Regions from separate parts of the Bradyrhizobium sp. ORS 86 genome, predicted to be linked through region 1. Evidence: riboswitches for the same ligand, from Rfam matches in the RefSeq annotation. Region 1 holds a riboswitch; each other region holds the start of a gene.

Region 1 (7,087 bases):
TGGGGATTGTACAATATTATGGGCGAGCGAGCGATGTTGCCCGAGGGCGTTGGCCGCGGCGCGAAAACAGAGAAACTGGGTAAGGGCGTCAACGATTTCGGCGAACCGCGTTACTGTGGCCCCGCGCCGCCCAAGGGACATGGAACACATCACTACCATTTCAAGCTTGCGGCGCTGGACGTTGACGCGTTGTCACGGGCCCCCAAAATGTCCGTCGAGGACATCTGGAAAGCCGCCGAAAAGCACAGGCTCGCTGAAGCTGATCTGGTCGGAACATACAGCCGCTGATGAACCCATCCAGCCGCCTACCCCGCAACTCATCCGCCGGCTCAGCATTGCCAACCGGCCTGGTGCATTGGAGTGGGGTTATGAAAACAAAACGCAAGCAGAGCTTTGAAGAGGCCGCAGACCTTGTCCTGCATGCAGAAGTGGCGAACGGCTATCTGAGGGAGCTATGCGTGGCTTGTGCAAATGGCGACAAGCCTGCGGCGCGCAGATTCCTGCGCGAAGCGATCAGCGAGCTCGATATTGCCCGAGCGCTCTTACGTACCGGGATCGAATGACTTCGCGGAACATCTTCGCGCGTCCGATGACCGCGCAACTCCGCGAGGTCACATGCCTTACAACCGGCTCAGCCTGCCTGCGTGGGCCGGTTTGCGCCACAGCCGCCGCCAGCCGATCACAACGCCGCTGATCGACACGATCGTGCCGACGACCGACAGCAGCCAGACCACGATGGCGCGCGATGGGACGTAACGCAGCAGGGGCGGAAAATCGAAGCTGTGCAGCGCGTTGAAGAGCCAGCGATAGGTGCGGCGTCCGTCGTCGCTGCGATCGAGAATTTCCGCGGTAACAGGAGAAATATGCAGCCATGTGTGGACGGGATCGGCGAAGCCGACCCGCAACACGGGAAGCTCACGCTCATGGTGCAGCGAGTACCAGTAGGCGTCTGATACATCGATCTGGCGCGAGAACGCCATCGTCGCGTCGGGGACAACGCGACGGACCGCGTCGACGATCCGATCCTGCGATAATGCTACCGGCGCGCCGGTAGCTGGCTCTGCGAGGCTCCGACGGCCCTGATTGTCCTCCATCACCATCAACGGCCGCCCGCCGATCCAGACGAATTTCGCCTCCACGGCCGCCGTCGATGACGTCGATTGGAAGCTTGCGGCGACAGTGGGCGCGTCGTGGCCGCTGTACCTGACCGCGATGTCCCTGGTGATGCCGCGAGCGGAGAACGCCTCGCCGGGATTGAGCGATAGCCAGCCGCTGAGCATCCAGGTGACCACGAAGAGGCCGCCGATCAGGCCGGCGACGTGATGCCAGGCCATCCAGCCGCGATACGCCGAGATCGCGCCATCCGCGTAACGGCGCGTCAGCCGCAGCCGGAGAATGCCGATCCAGAAGCCGGTGATCGCCACCACGAGGCATATGCCTGATGTCCACAACACGACCTGCCGCCACAGCGGGCCGTCCTTACGCAGGACCGTCGGATAGATCCAGTGCGGGATCGAGCCGAGCCAGTTCCAGATGCGCTCTTGCCGCGTCGTGTCGAGCGCGATCTCGCCGGTGCGGGACGAAACGTAGAGCTCCGTGCCGTCGCGATCGCCGAGCGCAATCAGATAGAACGGCCGCAAGGGGTCGAAGCGCGCGGTGACCGACCATTGATCGCGCGTCACGGGCTCGAGCAAACGCGGCTGTACCGCATGAGGATGATGGGTGGCAATCGCAAGAGCCTGGTCCGCCGTGATCTCGTCGATGACGCTGCCATCGCTTGCGGAAATGGCGACGGGGCGCTCTCCCCACCACCCGGTCACCCGATAGACCGGCGTGTCATTCATCATCAAGAGGCGGAGATCGCGCGGATAGTGCTCCATGCGCGCGATGGCCATCGCGCGATCCGGCGCAATCTGCACCTTGTTCCAGGCAATGACGGGAAGCGCCGCAAGGCGCTCCCCATCAGTGAGGCGCGGAAACGCCACGTACATCATGACGAGGCCGGAGATGAACCACATCGCGAACAGCAGGCAGGTCGCGATACCGATCCAGCGATGCATGATGTAGAGCGATCGCCGTCCTCGCCGGATCAGTGCGCTGCGCATCGTCAGAACTTCACGTTGAGGGACAGTTCCGCCGTGCGCGGCATGCCCAGCAGCCACTGCCCCGTACCGTTCGAGGTCACCGCGTAAACCTTGTCGAACAGATTGTAGACGCGGAACGCGACCGTGGTGCGGTCGTCCGGCTTCCACCTGACACCGCCGTTGACCACGTTGTAGCCCGGCCGCAACTGGGTGTTGGCAAGATCGGAATACATCTGGCCGACGATCTGCACCCCGCCATAAACTGACCAGTTGGGCGCGAAGTCCCAGGTCAGCCAGACGTTGGAGACCTGCTGCGGAACGTTGACCGGGACATTGCCGTCATAGCTGACGATCTTGCCGCCGACCACCTGGCTGTTGTTGTCATACCTCGCGCGCAGCACTGCAAAATTGGCATCGATGCGCCAGCCGTCGTTCAGCGCAAGCCCGATCGATCCCTCGAGTCCGCGGGATGATTGCTGGCCGATCTGCAGCGCCAGGCCGCCGGTGGGATTGCTTGGGTCGGGAATGGTCAGGCCGGTCTTGACGATCTCATAGGCCGCCAGAGTCCACTCGCCGCGACCGCCCCAGAATGACTGCTTGACCCCGATCTCGGCCTGCTTGCCGGTAGCGAGCTGGAAGGTCTTTTGCGTGGTCGGCAGCGAGATGAGATTGGTGACCGGATCGACGCCGACTGCATATTGGCCGTAGAAGGCGAGGTGCTTGATCGGCTCGTATACGAGGCCGGCGCGCCAGCTCGTGCCCGACAGGCTGACGTCAAAGCTGTTCGACGGCACCCGGTAGTCGGTGCGATCGACCTCGGGGCGGTCGTACCTGACACCGGTGACGAACGACAGTTGGTCGGTCAGCGAAAGCCGGTCCTCGGCAAACAGCGCGTATTGGTTGACGATTGCATTGAAGCCCGGTGCGGTTGGAGACGTCGTCGCGATGAATGACCCGGGATCAAAGACGTAAGGATCGACCGACGATGCGCCGGCGTAGGGCGAATTGTTGATGTGGGTGAAGTCGATCCGATTGACGTCGAACCCGACCACGAACTGGTTCGCAAGACCGAAGATATGACCGCTGAGGGTCGTATCCATCCGGTTGCCGAACTGCTTCTGGTCGTGGAAGATCTCGATATAGCTGGAGCGATCGATCTGCTGGGTCGCCGGATTCCAGGTGTAGTTCTCGACGTCGCGCCAATGCCGCTCGCTGGTCAGATAATAGAGCGTATTGTTGACCTTGATTCCGTCGGCGACATCCCATTCGGTCTTGAATTGGGTCCAGTTGTCCCGATAGCGAATCGTGCTGTCCGATGCGTTGTAGTTCTTGAAGCGCAGCGCATCGAGGATTCCGCCGTTGACGACAGGCGTGCCGAAATAGCGCGACGGGCTGCGGTCGCCATAGTCTTCGGAAAGCGTGAAGGCGAGATTGTCGGACGCCTGCACCCGCACTGCCGCGGAGACCACCACATTCGATGTCTTGTCGCGATCGACCCAGCCATCCGACACGTTGCCGGTGGCATTCACGCGGTACGACACATTGGGATTGATCGGCCCGGCGCTGTCGAGCGCGAGCCGTCGCGTCATGTTGCTATCAAGCGAGACCTCGGCGTCGTTGTAAGGCGTGGCGAGCGGCTTTTTCGAGATCACGTTGATGACGCCGCCGATCGCGCCTTCGCCGTACAAGACCGAGGCCGGGCCGCGCAGTACCTCGATGCGCTGCGTCGACCAGGTGTCGTATGGGAAGGTCAGGGTTCCAGAGCCGACATAGAAGCGCGTGCCGTCATACAGCGTCATCACCGAGTTGCTGCCGGCGAAGCCACGGGTACTGAACGACAGGCCGCCATTACCAGGAGCGGGCGTTGCGACGACCCCGGCCGCGTCCTGGGTGACGGCGTCGATCACATTGTGCTGACCGCGTTCAGCGATGGTCCCCGACGAGATGACCTCGACGCTGGCCGGCGTTTGCAGCGGCGTCAGGTTGAGGCGGCTGCCGGTTCCTTCCGGCTTGGTGGCATTGAGCGTCGGTGATGTCGGTGCGGACGACCCGGCGGGCTGCGCCGCGCTCTGGGCTGCCAGGTTTGTCGCCGGCCTCGCCTGCGACCGAATAGCGGCAGCCGCGTTGTTGCGCGCGGGACGCTTCGGCTTTGCGGCCTCGGGAGGCGAGACCTGGATCGGATCCAGCCTGGTGGATGGAGCAGCTTGCGCCAAGGCGTCGGCCGGCAGCAGCAGCGATGACAATGAGCAAGCGAGACCAAGGCGCCGTCCAAGCGCGATGGAGCAAGATGAGAACATGAAAGAACTCGCGGTTAACGTGGCACGTCACCGCGAACGCGGACACCGCACGCCGAAAAGCAATGCGCCGATCCCCATCAGGACGCCCCCGCCCGATGTGCTCGCGTGTGACCACGACTGACGGCAGGTCTCCTGGCTCACGGGTTATCGCCTGTCGACGCCTTCCCGGGCTGCCTGGCCCAGTGGCACGTTGACGAAAGGCTCGCCGTTTACAGTTGCGGGGACAGCTACGGCCTTGGGCCGACGCCCGCACCGCATTCCCTTTTGATCTCCCGAAGGAGAACCGTCGCCATCAACATAGTTTTATCTGGAAACAATTGTCAACGATTCGCCCGCGAGCACTGCAAACCAGAGTATTCCCATAGTGGCTTTCGCGACGAACCGCCAAAGTGCGGCACGCGAACCATCAGCGTCGCACCGTGAACTCGTCCGAACTTCGTCGCGATTCCCATCTGGCCTGCTCGAGCTCCGGGCGGTCACACTCGGTCTCGGGGTAGCCGATGCAGAGATAGCCGATGAACTTCCAACTCTCGGGTACGTCGAGAACACCGTGAACGCGGATCGGATCGAGGATCGACACCCAGCCGAGCCCAATGCCCTCTGCACGTGCGGCAAGCCACATCGAGCAGATCGCGGCGACGACGGAATATTCTGTGGTTTCGGGCATCGTCGCGCGCCCCAGGCCCGCACCGATGCTGCTCGTCTTGTCCGCGAACACGGCCAGATGGCCCGGCGCCTCCTCGAGCCCCGAAAGCTTGAGGGCGGCATACTTCGCCGCGCGCTCACCCGAATAGGACTGCAGGGCATCGGCATTGCAAGCCTTGAAGTCCTCGATCACCGCGCTGCGCCTCGCCGTGTCCTCGACGATAACGAACCGCCACGGTTGGCTCAGCCCGACCGACGGCGACAGGCAGGCCGTCTCGATCAGCCGCTCCAAGGCGCCATCCGGCAGCGGATCGCGTCGAAAGCGCCGCACGTCGCGGCGCCACACGAACAATTCGTGCAGTTGCCGGCGAAACGTATCGTCGAATGAGACCATCAGACTCATCATCCAATCTTTATTTAACCTTCATCGGCAGGCCTGCCACCACAAATTCCACCTCGTTTGCCACGCCGGCAATGGTCTGGTTCATGAGGCCGGCGGCGTCACGAAACGCGCGCGCCAGCGCATTGTCGGGCACGATGCCGAGGCCGACTTCGTTGGTCACCATGATCACCGGGCTGTGCTGCCGAGGCAGCGCCTCGGCAAGATACGCAACGTCCTGCGACCAGTCGCGCTCGGCATGAAGCAGGTTTGACAGCCACAGCGTGAGGCAGTCGACCAGCCTTGCTCCGCCACCGTCGGTCTCGGCCAAGGCCGCGACGAGATCGAGCGGCACCTCCCGTTCGATCCAGTCGCGGCCTCGCCGCGCGCGGTGGCGCGCGATGCGCTCCACCATCTCCGCATCGAGCGCTTCGGCCGTCGCAATATATATGGGCTGTCCCGGAAACGAGAGCGCGCGAGATTCGGCGCGCCGGCTCTTTCCCGATCGGGCTCCGCCCGTTATCAGAATGACGGCCATCGTGATCTCCTGTCGCGCCAGCACTAATCACCAAACGCTGCGAAAGACAAAGCCGAAATCGATCGCGGGAGGGCTTGCGCTCGCGCGGGGTCTTGCGCATCAGGAGAGATCGAGGCGGGAGACGTGCGTGAGCTTTGCGGGAGCGATGGTGGTGGCAATGGCGGTCGATGCCCTGATCGGCTGGCCGGATTGGCTGTTCGCGCGCGTCGGCCATCCCGTGACCTGGCTTGGCCGGCTGATCACCGCCGTCGATAGCGGCTGGAACCGGACGTCTGCTTCGCCTGCGCTGCGTCGCGCAGCCGGCATCGCAGCGGCAACTCTGGTGATTGCGCTGGCAGCATCGCTCGCCTGGGCTGTTCAGATCGTGCTCCCCGCAAGCTGGATTCGCGTTGTGCTGGTCGGAATTCTGGCATGGCCGCTGGTTGCCTTGCGTTCACTCCATGACCATGTCGCCGCGGTCGCAAATCCGCTGGAGGCCGGCGATATCACGGGCGCACGCGCGGCGGTTTCGCGCATTGTCGGGCGCGATCCCGCCACGCTCGATGATGCCGGCACTGCCCGCGCGACCATCGAGAGCCTGGCCGAGAATGCGTCCGACGGCATCGTCGCGCCGGTGTTCTGGGGCGCACTGTTCGGACTGCCCGGCATTGTCGGCTACAAGGCGATCAACACGCTGGATTCCATGATCGGCCACCGCACCGCGCGGCACGAGGCGTTTGGCTGGGCCTCCGCCCGCATCGACGACCTTGCCAATCTGATCCCGGCGCGCCTCACCGGCCTGCTGTTCGTACTGCTTGCGTCGCATCGGGCGCAGGCGTGGTCATGCATGCTGCGGGACGCGAGCCGCCATCGCTCGCCGAACGCAGGCTGGCCGGAAGCCGCGATGGCCGGCGCGCTCGGCGTGCGGCTGAGCGGTCCGCGCATCTACCACGGCAGCGTTGCGAAGGAGCCTTGGTTGAACGAGGCAGCGCACGATCCCGTCGCCGCCGATATCCGCCGGGGACTGACACTCTTTCGGCGCGCCATGATGTTGTTGGCCGGGGTGCTCGCGATCCTGGGCTTCGCGTGAAGGAGTGGCTCAATGCCTGAGCATGGAGGAAATCTCGACGTTGCCCAGCGGCGCTTCGGCGGCCGGCCGGAAGAC
Region 2 (7,087 bases), 1.2 Mb from region 1:
GAACAGGTTGTTCACGCTGACCGACCAGAAGAAGCGGTCGTATTGTCCGCTGAGCTTGATGTCGGCGGTCGCATTGCCGGGAATACGGCTCTGGGCGTTGGCCTGGTCGTTGTCCATGATGCGCGAGCTCCAGGCGCGCAACGTAGCGTCGAACACGAGGTAGTTCTGCCAGATGTTCCAGGTGACGCCGACATTGCCGGTATAGCGGGAGACCAGCGGCACGTCGTTGCCGGCCCACATGCCTTCGCGGAAGACGGCGCGGGTGTAGGCCATGCCGCCGCGCAGCGTCACGGTGTCGCTGACGCGCAGCGAGGCGTTGGTCTCGCTGCCGTAGCGGCGGGTCGGATCGAGGTTGACGTTGTAGAACAGCACCGGGTTGAAGTGGATCTCGTTGTCGAGATCCATCAGGTAGACGCTGGTCTGCACCTGGAAGCGGTTGGTCCTGACGCGGACGCCGCTCTCGACGTCTTGCGAGGTCTGGGTCTTGAGCTGGAAGTTCTGCGGGATCGGCGCGAACGTCACCGGGTCGAACGACGGGCCCGAGGCGACGCGTTCGTCGACATCGGGCGTGCGGAACGCGCGCGCAGCGCGTCCAAATACCGAGAAGACGTCGGTGAAGCGATGCTCGACGCCGGCATGTAGCGCATATTGCGTTTCATTGCTGTTGAGCGGAGAAGCCTGGATGTCAGAGCCGGGGAACGTGCCCGGCGCCGTGGGATCGTAACGGTCTGCTGCATTCACGGCGGTGCTCTGCACGCGCGCGCCATAGGAGAAATCAGTCGTCGGCAACAGGCCGATGATATGCTGCCAGTAGCCGGCAAGCGTCCGCTGCGAGATGTCGTAGGTGTGGATCGGCGCGTATCCTTGGAATTGGCTGCGCGCTTCCCGGAACGTCGAATCATAATAGTCGATGCCGGTCAGGATCGTGGACGGCAGCCCGAGCACCGCGTTCTTGATGCTGAGGCGTGGCGTGATCGACCACGTTTGCAGCGCGGCGTCATTGTAGGTCGAGGCAAAGCTCGGAGTCGGCACCGTGCCGAAGAAGCCGCTCTGCGTGTCCCGCTGCCGCCAGCCGCCGTCGACGATCAGGTCGACGCCGTTCAACAGGGTCTTGGTGAAGCCGGTGGTAACGCTGGCGGTCTGCTGATTGGCGTAGTCGTAGGGCGTGGCGGCGCCCCTGCGGTCGGTCAGCAGCTCATTGACGCCGATCGACGGATCCACGATCCGGCCGCCGGGAAGGCCGAGCTTCTGGTCGCTGCCGGTGACGGTCAGGAACGCGGTGAGGTCCGGCGTGGTGTAGCTGATGTTGCCGATACCGTTGCGCTGGTCGAGCGCATTGTTGACGCGATACCCGTCGGACTTGATGCCATTGCCGTAGAACGATGTCGACCACGGACCGGAATTCACCGCGGCCGAGACCGCGGCCATGCGCTGGTTGAACGAGCCGAAGCCGGTTTCAGCCTTGATGGAGACCGGCGGCCCGCCGACGGCGGTCTTGGTGACGATATTGACGACGCCGCCGACTGCGTTGTCGCCATAGAGCACGGCGCCGCTGTTGCCTCGCGTGATCTCGATGCGCTCGATCGAATCGATCGGGATCGTGGTGAGATCGAACCCGGCCTTGTCGATGTCGTTGAGACGGCGGCCGTTCAGCAGGAACAATGTATTGTCGGAGGCGAAGGCGCCGAAGCCGCGCAGGTCGACCGAGGTCTTGGCGCCGTTCGGGCCGCCATAGAGCGATTGCAACTGCACGCCCGGCACCTGCGCGAGGATCTCGGGCAGTGTCTGCACCGGCGAATGGGCGATGTCGTCGGCCGTGATCACGGTCGACGATGCGCCGACGATGCCCGCGGACCCGACACTGGCGGTCCCGGATCCCGTGCCCGTTGGCGGAGCGTTCGATCCGCTTCCGCTTCCCGTGTTGTCGGTCGGCGCATTGCCCGGGGCCGGGCGGTGCGGCGTCTGGGTCGTATCAGAGTTGGTCGGCCTGGCGCGCGTCACGTTCTGGTCGCCGGGCTTGGTGACCTCGATCGGGGGAAGCACGTCCGCGGCCGGCGCCTGCTGCGCCAGTGCGGCTGTGGCGCTGAGCGCCGGCGCTGATATTGTCGAGGCGAGCAAGAGCGCGCGGCGCAGTCGCGTTGAAGGGAAGGGCAACATCGGCGAGACCTGGGCAACGTCAGTGGCACGTCACCGCGAACCCGGTCTCACCCCTTGCACGACGGCACGTCAGGTGAAGCCAATGCCTGTACTCCCCGACCGGCATCGTCGCGTGTGACCACGGCTGACGGCAGGTCTCCTGGCTCGCGGGTCGTTACCCTTCGTCGCCTTCCCAGGACCGAGATTCCCAGTGGCCTGTGACGAAGGATTCACCGCCTACAGTTGCGGGGGCAGCCGCGGCCTTGGGGCAGTTTCCCCGTACCGCATTCCCTTTTCATCCCATGAAAGAACCGTCATGGTCACTAGGGTTCGGTCGGCGGCCAAAGTCAATCCCGGCGGAACCAGGGCAGCAGCCGGACGGCTATGGTTTTCATCGAGTGTCGCTTGTCTGCCACGGCGATCGCTGTAAGAGCATGATCCGATGAGTGTGCAGGATTTTGCCTTGGCGGCCGAGGTCGCAGCGCGGCGCCGTCTGGGCGCGACCGTAGCGCTCACGGCGCTCGTGGTCTTGCTCATGCTGATCTCGCTCGGCATCGGGCCGGTGCGGTTGTCACCACTCACCGTGATCGCGGCGCTGTTCGGCGGCGGCAGCGATGTGGCGCAGGTGATCGTGCGCGAGATCCGCCTGCCGCGAACCATCCTGGCGTTTGCGATCGGCGGCATTCTGGGATTGTCCGGCGCGGCGCTGCAGGGGCTGCTGCGCAATCCGCTGGCCTCGCCGTCGCTGTTCGGCGCGCCGCAGGCGGCCGCCTTCGGCGCGGTGCTGGTGATTGCGCTCGGGTTGGCCGACGTGCGCTCGTTCGCGCTGCCGATTGCTGCGATCATCGCGGCGTTCGGCTCGGTGTTCGCCCTGCTTGCGATCGCCGGCCGCAATGCCGGGCTGTTGATCCTGATCCTGTCGGGGCTCGCGATCTCCAGCTTCGCAGGCGCCGCGACGGCGCTGGTGATGAATCTGTCGAGCAATCCGTTCGTGGCGCTGGAGATCGCGTTCTGGCTGCTCGGCTCGCTGGAGGACCGCAGCTTCCAGCATGTCATGATTGCATTGCCCTTCATCGTGGCCGGCGCCGTCATCCTGCTCAGCCAGGCAAGCAGCTTCCGCGCGCTGACGCTGGGCGAGGAGGCCGCGCAGAGCCTCGGGGTCGATGTCGCGCGGTTGCGGCTGTTCGTCATCTCGGGCGTCGCGCTCGGCGTCGGCGGCGCGGTCGCGGTGACAGGGACCATCGGTTTCATCGGCCTGGTCGCGCCGCATCTGATGCGGCCGGTGATCGGCCACGACCCGGCGCGGCTCCTGGTGCCGAGCGCGCTCGCGGGCTCGGCGCTGCTGCTGGCGGCCGATATCGCGGTGCGCATCATCCCGTCGACTTCCGACATCAAGGTCGGCGTGCTGACCTCGATCATCGGCGTGCCGTTCTTCCTCTATCTGATCATGCGCGAACGCCGCGTGCTCGGTGGAGGCGTGGCATGACCCTGCTGTCCGCAACCCATCTCAACGCTTCGCTGGGCAGCCGCCATGTGCTGCACGATATCTCGCTGTCGTTGTCGTCTGGGCATCTGGTGGCGCTGGTTGGTCCGAACGGCGCCGGCAAGACCACGCTGCTTCGTGCGCTGGCCGGGCTGATCCCTTCCCGCGGCGACATCAGGATCGGCGGCGATGCGCTGTCGTCGCTGTCGTTGCGCGAACGCTCCAGGCGGTTTGCCTATCTGCCGCAGGGGCACATGGTGCACTGGCCGCTGCCGGCCCGCGACATCGTCGCGCTCGGCCGTTATCCGCACGGCGCGACCGATCCCGCCCGGCTGTCGCCCGACGATATGGCGGCGGTGCTGCGGGCGATGCAGGCGGTCGATGTCACTGCGTTCGGCGACCGCCGCGTCACCGAGCTCTCCGGCGGTGAGCGCAGCCGCGTTGCGCTGGCCCGTGTGCTCGCGGTGGAGGCGCCCGTGATCCTGGCCGACGAGCCGACCGCGTCGCTCGATCCGCGCCATCAGATCGACGTGATGCAGCGGCTGCGCGGCGTCGCTGATGCGGGCGTGCTGGTCGTCGTGGTGACGCATGACCTCGGCCTGGCCGCGCGCTTTGCGGATCACGTGCTGGTGCTCTCGGAGGGACGATTGGCGTCGCAGGGCGCGCCTGTCGAAGCACTGTCGGAAGCGGTGATGGCGGAGGTGTTCCGGATCAGCGCCTATCGCGCCGAGTATCAGCGCGAGGCGGTGATCGTGCCTTGGGCGGACGTGTGATGTGCGGGTCCGTCTACAGGCAGCGCCGAAGTATCCGCGAGCTCGCTTCACCTCTCCCGCTTGCGGGGGAGGTCGCATCGTATCGCCAGATACGATGCGGGTGGGGGCTTTCTCCACGATATGATTTGCAGCGATACCCCCACCCCAACCCTCCCCCGCAAGCGGGAGAGGGGGCGCAGTTTTCTCGCGGCGGCCACCTCACTTCCAGATATCTCATCGCGATACTCTCGATGCTGTTGTGGGCAATCTCACCCAGCGCCTCGCTCGCCACCGGGCCACGCGTCGTCTCCATGAACGTCTGTAGCGACCAGCTCGTGCTGTCGCTGGCCGATCCGGATCAGATCCTCGGTCTCAGCCCGTTTGCGCGCGATGCCTGGCAATCATGGGCGGCCGACGCGGCGCGGCGCTATCCTGTGCTGTCTGGCGGGGCCGAGGATGTGCTGGTGCTGAAGCCGGATGTTGTCGTCGTCAGCCGGTTCGACAAGCGCGAGACGCGCGATCTGCTGAAGGCCAATGGCCTTCATCTCGTCGAGTTCACCGTGCCGCGCACGCTCGACGAGGTGAAGGCGCAAATCCGACAGATGGGCGATGTCGTGCAGCATGCGGATCGCGCCAGCGCCGAAATCGCACGGCTCGATGCCGCGATCGCTCGCGCGCGGGCCGCGGTGACCGCGCATCATTATCGCGTGCTGCCGCTGGAGCGACGCGGCTGGGTATCGGGAGAGAACAGCCTGGTCAGTGCATTGTTGACTGAGGTCGGACTGGTCAACGTTGCCGGCGAGCTCGGTTTTGAGGCCGGCGGATTTGCCTCGCTGGAGGCGATCGTGAAGCTGCGGCCGGACTTTATCCTGGTGTCGGAAGCCGGCGATCGCGCCGAGGACGAGGGCCGTGCCTTCCTGCTGCATCCCGCGCTTGAGCGCTTCTATCCGCCGGGCAAGCGCATCGTGTTGCCCGAGCGGCTTACCGTATGCGGCGGCGTGATGCTCGCCGACGCGCTGGATCGGTTGACTGCGGAATTGAAGCGGGTGACGCGTTGATTCTGTAGCCCGGATGGAGCGAAGCGAAATCCGGGGCCGCACTGGTGGCCACAGATCAACCTGTCCCGGATTTCGCTGCGCTCCATCCGGGCTACGGGATCACCCGTGCATCACCGGGCCGCCGGCTTTCTTCCAGGCGTCGATGCCGCCTTCGATGTGGGCGGTGTTCGCAAGTCCCGCTTTCTTCGCGGCGGCCACCGCCATCGCCGAGCGTTCGCCGAAGGCGCAGAAGAACACGACACGGCGGCCGGTGGCGGCCGCGACCTCGCGCAGCATCCCGCCGGGCCGCAGGTTCTCGCAGATCCCGGGGTAGGGCGCGTGCATCGCGCCGGGAAGGGTGCCATGCTTGGCTCGCTCGCCATTCTCGCGCAGATCGACCAGCAAAATGTCGGTCCGGCCGAGGCTCGCGATGGCGTCGCGCGCGGTCAGTGCAAGCCCCTGTTTGGCGAGCTCGTCCTGGTGCAGGCCGACATGCATGTTGGCGGGCACCGCGACGTCCATCATCTTCGGATTCGGCAGATGGAGGTTGTTCATCAGCTCGACATAGTCGTCGACCGACTTCACCTGCAGGCGGGGATTGTAGCGCTTCTCCTCGCCGATAGTGGACACGGTGTCGCCCTTGTAGTCGTGCGCGGGGAACACCATCGTCTCGTCGGGCAGCTTCAAGAGGCGATTGAAGATCGAGTCGTATTGCTCCCGCGCGCTGCCGTTCTGGAAATCGGTGCGGCCGGTGCCGCGGATCAGCAGCGTGTCGCCGGTGAAGACGCGGTCGCCCATCAGGTAGCTATAGGAATCGTCGGTGTGGCCAGGCGTGTACATCGCCTCGAGGCAGAGGCCCTCGATCGTGACCTTGTCGCCGTCGGAGACGCGCATCGACACCACGTCGGCCTTGCTCTGCTCGCCCATGATGGTGATGCACTGGGTGCGGTCCCGCAGCTCGGCGAGACCGGTGACGTGGTCGGCGTGCAGGTGGGTGTCGACGGCCTTGACCAGCCGCAGGTCGAGTTCCTGCAGCAGCTTGCAGTAGCGGTCGGCTTTTTCCAGCACCGGATCCAGGATCAGCGCCTCGCCGCCGGCGCGGCTGGCGAGCAGATAGCTATAGGTGCCGGACACGCTGTCGAACAACTGGCGAAAGATCATAACGGCTTACCCATTCTCCAGGTCGAGTCTCAGAGAGGAGATTATTCCAAAGATAGGGTGCGTTCAAAGCAAATCCATCCCCATCCGGAAACCTGCGGCAAAGCGTATGGAGCCTGTCAGCGCGCGTTCGCGCGACCTGTCGGCTCGCAATGACGGCTTCAGGGACGAACCAGCGTGTATCCGTTCTCGGTCAGCCGCAGGATCTGCGCGACGCCGACCTGCACCGGCGTCGCGACGGGGAGGTAGTCCGGCCGCTTGCCGGTCTCGCGCTCGATCGTATCGACGGTGTTGAGGCAGATATCGACCCGCACGCCCTGCGCGACCAGGCTCTCGACCAGCTTGCGGTTCGGATTGTCGGGCCTCAGCAGGTCGATGCCGGGGCCGAAGGCGACGATCTCGATCGCGATCTTGTCGGGATCGTAGCGTTTCATCAGGTTGTTGGCGACGCTGATCACGAGGCCCTGCTTCTTCGGATCGTTGTCGGAGAGCTGCAGCACGATCTTGTGCTCGGCAAACGG
Region 3 (7,087 bases), 2.4 Mb from region 1:
GCCGCAGAAGGAAACCACGCCATTCTACCCGCGCTCGCCCTACGGCGTGGCGAAGCTCTACGGCTACTGGATCACGGTGAACTACCGTGAGGCCTACGGCATGTTCGCTAGCAACGGCATCCTGTTCAACCACGAGAGCCCGATCCGCGGCGAGACCTTTGTGACGCGCAAGATCACGCGTGGCGTCGCTCGCATCGAGGTCGGCCTTGAGAGCACGATCTATCTCGGCAACCTCGAGGCCAAGCGCGACTGGGGCCATGCGCGTGACTATGTTGAGGGCATGCACATGATCCTGCAAGCGGATCATCCCGATGACTTCGTGCTGGCGACCGGCGAGACTCGCTCGGTGCGCGAATTCGTCGAGCTGGCGTTCGCCGAGGTCGGCCGCGCGATCGAATGGCGCGGCAAGGGCGTCGACGAAACCGGCGTCGACAAGGCGTCGGGCAGGACCGTGGTTCGCGTCGACCCGACCTATTTCCGTCCGGCCGAGGTCGATCTCTTGATCGGCGACTCGAGCAAGGCGCGCGCCAAGCTTGGATGGAAGCCGAGGACGTCCTTCGCGCAGTTGGTGAAGGAAATGGTTGCCGGCGATCTCGCAGAAGCCAGACAGGACGCCGCCAATGGCAAGCACTCCGTATGAACTGAAGGGCAAGACGGTCTTCGTCGCCGGCCATCGCGGCATGGTCGGCTCGGCGCTGATGCGCCGGCTCGCGCGCGAGGGCACAAACCTCTTGACGGCCTCGCGCAGCGAGGTTGACCTCCGCAACCAGGCCGCAGTGAACGCCTGGTTTGCCGCGAAGTGTCCGCAGGTTGTGTTCCTTGCCGCGGCCAAGGTTGGCGGCATTGTCGCGAACAACACGCTGCGGGCGGAGTTCCTCTACGACAATCTGGCGATCTCGACCAATGTGATCCAGGCCGCGCACGCCAATGGTTGCGAGAAGCTGATGTTCTTCGGCTCGTCCTGCATCTATCCGCGGCTGGCAGCGCAGCCGCTGCGCGAGGATTCGATGCTGACCGGCCCTCTGGAGCAGACCAACGAGCCTTATGCCATTGCCAAGATCGCCGGCATCAAGATGGCGGAGACCTATCGCAGCCAATACGGCTCCGATTTCATCAGCGTGATGCCGACCAACCTCTACGGTCCCGGCGACAATTATCACCCCGAGTACAGCCACGTCGTCGCGGCGCTGATCCGCCGCTTCCATGAGGCTAAGCTGTCGGGGGCGGCCAACGTTGTGGTGTGGGGTACCGGCACGCCTCGGCGCGAATTCCTCTATGTCGACGATCTCGCTGACGCCTGCATCCACCTGATGAAGGCCTATTCCTCTCCCGAACTGGTCAATATCGGCACCGGCGAGGATATCAGCATTGCCGAGTTCGCCCGCGTGGTCGCGGCTGCGGTCGGCTATCGCGGCGAGATCAGCTTCGACACGTCGCGCCCGGACGGCACGCCGCGCAAGCTGCTCGATGTCAGCCGCCTGGCCAAGCTCGGCTGGCGCGCCTCCACCTCGCTCAAGGACGGCATCAGGCTCGCGTATCGAGCGTATCTCGACGACAGTAACGCACGGCGAGAGTAAGCCCACTCGTGCCGGACACGCAGGGATGAAGCAGAGCAATCGAGCGCCGCAATCAGTCGGTTGCGATTCTACTCCCGATCGGGACGCCGATTTGGCAGCCGGACCAGGCTGCAAGCTTTTCGAATTCGAAAGCGCGAACGCTTGACGATTGATTCTGAGCATTCGCGCGAAATCGTGAGACGGGGTTGCCCGATGGCATCATGGCGACGATGCGCCTCACCGAAAGGACAGAGTAGGACGCGCCCACTCTATGCCCGCAGCCTGTCGCTCTCCTTGATGCAGGCTTTCGCCGAAGCTTCAGTACCGCCGCCACGCAATTTGTTGCCCATCCGACCAGGCAAAGCGAAATACCACGGGTCCTGGGGTGTGCCGGCCTTTCGCAGACCGGCGTGTGATCGACTCCGGAACGGTCTTTTCGCCATATCCCGCCGACTAGCGGGATATTCACGCAATTGGACCGCCCGCCTTTCAGCGCAGTGCATTTGTCCGAGTCGACATTCACCATCGACGACGGCGTTCGGGCCGACGATCTTCATGCAATCAGCAGGCTGCTCGTAACTCGCGGGCGGCTGCGACCATATTGACCAAGGCGGGAAGCACCTCCTCCCATCTTCGGGTTTTTAGGCCGCAATCTGGATTGATCCAGAGCTGCGAATCGGACAATCGCTGCCTGGCCAGCGTTATGAGATCTTTCATTTCGTCCTTGCCGGGAACGCGTGGCGAATGGATATCGTAGACACCCGGCCCGATTTCGTTCGGATATTTGTAGTTCTTGAAGGCGTCGAGCAATTCCATCTTCGAGCGCGACGTCTCGATCGAAATGACGTCTGCGTCCATCGCCGCAATCGCATCGATGATATCGTTGAATTCGGAATAGCACATGTGCGTATGAATCTGAGTTTCGTCGGCAGCACCGGACGAACAGATGCGAAAGCTATCCACGGCCCAATCGAGATAACTCCTCCATTGTGATTTGCGTAACGGCAACCCTTCGCGCAACGCGGCCTCGTCTATCTGGATTATTGTCGCTCCCGCCTCCTCAAGGTCGAGCACCTCATCGCGGATCGCAACCGCAAGCTGGCGGCAGGCATCGCTTCGCCGAATATCGTCACGGACAAAAGACCAGTTCAGAATCGTCACCGGTCCAGTCAACATTGCCTTCATTGGCTTGTTGGTCAGCGACTGCGCGTATCGCCACCATTCGACCGTCATCGGCTTCGACCGCGAGACATCCCCAAACAGAATTGGTGGACGGACGTAGCGCGAGCCATACGACTGAACCCAACCGTGCTTGGTGAAGGCGAATCCGGAAAGCTGCTCGCCGAAATACTGCACCATGTCATTGCGCTCGAACTCACCATGCACGAGAACATCGAGCCCGATATTCTCCTGCCATAGCACCGCACGCGCCGTTTCCTCTCTGAGAAACTGCTCGTACTGCGCGTTGCTCAACCCTCCTTTGGCATGGCAAGCGCGGGCATTGCGAACTTCCGCGGTTTGCGGAAACGATCCAATGGTCGTCGTGGGAAATGTCGGCAAGGCAAACCGCGCGCGCTGGGCCTCGGCGCGCTTTGCGAAAGGACTGCAACGGTAGCGCTTGGTTTGGTCGATCGCAGCCATGCGCGCAGCGACGTCCGCATTGTGGATCTTGGGCGATTGCTCGCGTGCAAGTGCCGCGTTTTTTGATGCCGCGAGCACATCGGCCACGCCGGCACGATCGCCAGCAAGCGCCCTTCCTAGGGTCGCTAGTTCCTTAATTTTCTGAACCGAGAAAGCCAGCCAGCTCTTTACATCGGAATCGAGATCGGTTTCGAGCCCCAGGTCGATTGGAACATGGAGCAGCGAACATGAGGGGGCGATCTGGACGCGATCAGTGCCGAGTTTTGCCACGGTGGGCGCCAGCTGATCGACCAGCGCTGAAAGGTTGGAGCGCCAAACGTTGCGCCCATCGACGACCCCCAGTGAGAGAACGAGATCGTTGCGAATCCCAGCGACGATCGCGTTCAGCGGGTCTGCCCCCCTTACCAAGTCGACGTGGAGCCCGGAAACCGGCAAAGCCAAGGCCGTATCGAGATTACCGCCGATGGTCCCAAAGTAGGTCGCCAGCATGATTTTAAGAGCAGGTATCTCCCTAGCAAAATAGGTATAGGTACGAAGCAAGGCTTTGCGGGATATTTCGTCGAGGTCCAAGACCAGACAGGGCTCATCGAGCTGAACCCATTCTGCGCCGCGCGCGACCAGCTCACGAAGAACGTCGACATAGACCGGCAGCAGTCGATCCAACAGCGACAATGGATTGAATGAAGGATCTGCGCTCTTGCCAAGCTTCAGGAAGGTCACTGGGCCAATCAGCACGGGACGCGTCTGGTAACCAAGCCCCTTTGCCTCCTCATATTCCTCAATCGGCTTTCGAGAAGAAAGCCTGAAGATCTGCCCCTTGTGAAATTCAGGGACCATATAGTGGTAATTGGTGTCGAACCACTTCGTCATCTCCTGCGCAGGCGCGCCCTGTGCAGGATTGGAGTGAGGGCAACTCGCATCGAGTTCACCGTTCGGCGCACCGCGCGCCATAGCGAAGTAGGTGTAGAGCGGTACAGGACCTGTGGTGCAAGCGTAAACATCCGGAATGGCGCCCACCATCACACTGGTGTCGAGCACATGATCGTAAAGCGAGAAATCATTCGACGGAATGACGGTCGCGCCGAGCGATTTCTGCCGCGCCCAGTTAGCAGTGCGCAGTCCAGCTGCCGCTTCAAGCAGCTGCGCTTCGGTGGACTTCCCGGTCCAGTAGCTTTCGAGCGCGAATTTGAGTTCACGGCGCGGACCGATGCGTGGCGTACCAAGTGTAGCAACGGGAAGTGAAAGGACGGACATAGCTCTAACCCCTGGTTTGGGGCAGAGGTCATGGCGATTGCGTGCAGGAAAAGCCGCCGAAGCGGCAATTGCTTGGCGCACCACCGGGACACCCCGCCCGCGGACGAATATGTTGTCGGGGCAGGTCTCCTGGCTTGCGGGTCATCGCTGCTGTCCGGCCTTCCCGAAACCAAGCGGTTTCAGTGACTTTATTGGACAGCGGCTCGCCGCTTACAGTTGCGGGGGCAGCGCCGGCATTCGACCGGCTTCCCTCTTAGCTCCGGATCAGTGCGCTCCGGAGAACCTCGACGAAAATCAGTTATCCGAACAAGCAGCGTTCCGTCAACCTCTTGGCACGGCATCCTTCTGCGGCTCCGCTCAACAAGTCTGTAGGTGTGGCTCCATCGCGACGATCGCGATCTAAAGCCCCCTTTGCGCGATGAGTGTGCCGGGCAGTGCTCGCTTCGAACTCGGCCCTGGTCTCTGCACGCGCGAGTACATCGGGGTCGCATTTTGCCTGCAGCCGATGGCACGCGACAGATCGGCTTCGACCGAGCTACCAGTCGGTAGCCTTTACTAGCATCTTCGACATGTGAATCTCTCGACAACTTAGCAAGATCCGCCTTGCGGGACCGTCACCCTTGGAAGCTGTGGGTCAAATCAGCTTGCCCATCCCGGGCAAAGTGGTTCGAGCGGCTGGGCCGGTAAGCAGCTCCCGGTAACGTATCTATCCCGTCGGCCGTGTGCGCCGAGACGTGCGAATATGCTCTGGAAGGCATGGAAGATCTCGGCACTATCAATCAATCTCGCTTTTGCCGTGCTGGGCGCCCCCATCGATGTCGAACGGACCAGCACTGCGTTTGCTATGTATTTCAGGCCGCTGGACCAACGGCCATTCTGCGACAGTGCTTCTTGGCCATAACCGTTCTCTTTCGCAGCGTCCTCGCTATGTTGCTACCCCCGAGTGGCGGTGATGGGTGCCAACCGTGCGCAACCGCTTGGCAGAGGGCCTACATGTCCTTCTCCAACAATCAGCGAGGGTTGGCCGTCACAGTCCGGGCCGACAGCGTGACGATGCACATGAGTGCTCCTAGTATCGCGAGAGCAAAAGGCAGCCCAGCCATGTGTGCAACGAGCCCGGCGCCAGCTGGACCGACGAGGATACCGGCGTAACCCGCCGTCGTGACGGCTGCGATCGCCAAACCTGCCGGCATCACCTTCTGCTTGCCAGCACGGCGGCATAACACCGGCACGATATTCGATGCACCCAATCCGATAAGCAGCAAACCCGCCATGGCAATCGCAGCCACCGGCGCGGCCAGCAGGGCCACAAAACCGATCATGATCGGCACAGGTCCGAACATCAGTGTGGCGCGGTCTCCGATTCTGATCACGAGGGCATCTCCGGCGAGACGGCCTGCGGTCATCGCGATGGAAAACAACATATAACCGAACCCGCCATGCTCTTGCGCCACAAGACCTCTGTCAATGAGAAATAAGGCGCTCCAGTCGATCATCGCGCCTTCGACAAGGAAGGTGATGGCCGCAAGCACCGCTATCAGCAATACGCTGCGATGAGGCAAGACAAGCAGTGGCTCTGACGGCGTGCGACGTGTCGCAAGCAACCGCGGCCATGCCGACAAAATCGCAACTATCATTAGCGCCGAACAAGCCAGCGTCGAAGCAAACGAGTCAATCCGCAGCGAGAGCAAGGCTGTCAGGGCGCCAGCGCCCGACAATTCGCCGATGCTGAACTGTGCGTGAAAGGTGGACATCAATGGGCGGCCGGCTGCTCGCTCTACTTCGGCCGCTTGAACGTTCATGGCTACATTGATTGAGCCGAGTGAAGCGCCAAAGGCAAGCAGCACCGCCCCGAGTTTCAGAGGTGTACTGGCGATAGCGAGCCATGGCAGGGTCAGCGCAAGGCCAAGTCCACCTACAAGAATAGTGCGCCTGGTGCCGTAGCGCGCCCCCGACAAAGCGGTCAAAGGCATGGCGAAGAGGGACCCCATGCCGAGGCAGAGCAGCAGCAGACCAAGCACGCGATGATCGACCGCAAGGCGCTCCTTGGCGAGCGGCACCAGAGGCGCCCAGGCCGAGAAGCCGAATCCGGAGACAAAAAATATGAGTCGCGTCGCGAGCAGGCCGGCCGGCGGATCGGCAGACGGTTTTACGGGGCACTCCGCAGAGAACGCACGTTACGAGTACGGCGCGCCGGCGTTTGCCGGCGCATGCCTGCACACGGTGGGCAGCCCGACGACGATGTCGTCGCGGAACATGCTTCCGTTACTGCAAGTCCAGTGCCATTGCGAAATTAACGCGACGTTCCTGGTGCAAACTTTCGGATGAGCCTATTTCTCGCGACTGCTTGCTATTGCGGGCTGCGGCACCCTCGGACCCACGACGAGTTTGGAGAAGTGTTGTCGTAAATCTCTCAAACCCAACACGGCACCTCCGGCTCAGATGCAGCATCGCTTCGTCGTAGAGCCCCATTGTAAACTCGACGCATTGTCTCAAGGGGCTGCGCCGCGAAGCTGCCCTCCGCGGTCATTCTGCAAGGTCTTCTTGGCCGGTTCTAGTGCTTCTTGTTCTTCTGGATCTGCATGATCGAACCAAGAGCCTGGGGGATAGGTTGCGATGCGCTTAGCAAAAAACGA

The links. Region 1 has a riboswitch for cobalamin ahead of P6U25_RS33220 (TonB-dependent receptor). Riboswitches for the same ligand answer to the same signal wherever they lie in the genome.
Region 2: another riboswitch for cobalamin. It lies ahead of P6U25_RS02910 (TonB-dependent receptor); the one in region 1 lies ahead of P6U25_RS33220 (TonB-dependent receptor).
Region 3: another riboswitch for cobalamin. It lies ahead of metE (5-methyltetrahydropteroyltriglutamate--homocysteine S-methyltransferase); the one in region 1 lies ahead of P6U25_RS33220 (TonB-dependent receptor).

The regions. Positions count from the first base shown of each region.
Region 1 covers NZ_CP120699.1:7,179,801-7,186,887, forward strand. Annotated here, with positions in the region: gene P6U25_RS33205 (YbhB/YbcL family Raf kinase inhibitor-like protein) at 1-288, shown strand, start outside; gene P6U25_RS33210 (hypothetical protein) at 369-563, shown strand; gene P6U25_RS33215 (PepSY domain-containing protein) at 621-2,105, opposite strand; gene P6U25_RS33220 (TonB-dependent receptor) at 2,108-4,381, opposite strand; cobalamin riboswitch at 4,486-4,684, opposite strand; gene bluB (5,6-dimethylbenzimidazole synthase) at 4,788-5,420, opposite strand; gene cobU (bifunctional adenosylcobinamide kinase/adenosylcobinamide-phosphate guanylyltransferase) at 5,440-5,943, opposite strand; gene cbiB (adenosylcobinamide-phosphate synthase CbiB) at 6,071-7,012, shown strand; gene cobD (threonine-phosphate decarboxylase CobD) at 7,025-7,087, shown strand, end outside.
Region 2 covers NZ_CP120699.1:647,005-654,091, forward strand. Annotated here, with positions in the region: gene P6U25_RS02910 (TonB-dependent receptor) at 1-2,157, opposite strand, end outside; cobalamin riboswitch at 2,269-2,467, opposite strand; gene P6U25_RS02915 (FecCD family ABC transporter permease) at 2,579-3,622, shown strand; gene P6U25_RS02920 (ABC transporter ATP-binding protein) at 3,619-4,392, shown strand; gene P6U25_RS02925 (ABC transporter substrate-binding protein) at 4,623-5,429, shown strand; gene P6U25_RS02930 (MBL fold metallo-hydrolase) at 5,529-6,569, opposite strand; gene P6U25_RS02935 (hypothetical protein) at 6,728-7,087, opposite strand, start outside.
Region 3 covers NZ_CP120699.1:1,833,340-1,840,426, reverse strand. Annotated here, with positions in the region: gene gmd (GDP-mannose 4,6-dehydratase) at 1-640, shown strand, start outside; gene P6U25_RS08450 (GDP-L-fucose synthase family protein) at 621-1,577, shown strand; gene metE (5-methyltetrahydropteroyltriglutamate--homocysteine S-methyltransferase) at 2,118-4,451, opposite strand; cobalamin riboswitch at 4,553-4,753, opposite strand; gene P6U25_RS08440 (MFS transporter) at 5,462-6,574, opposite strand; gene P6U25_RS08435 (nodulate formation efficiency C protein) at 6,944-7,087, opposite strand, start outside.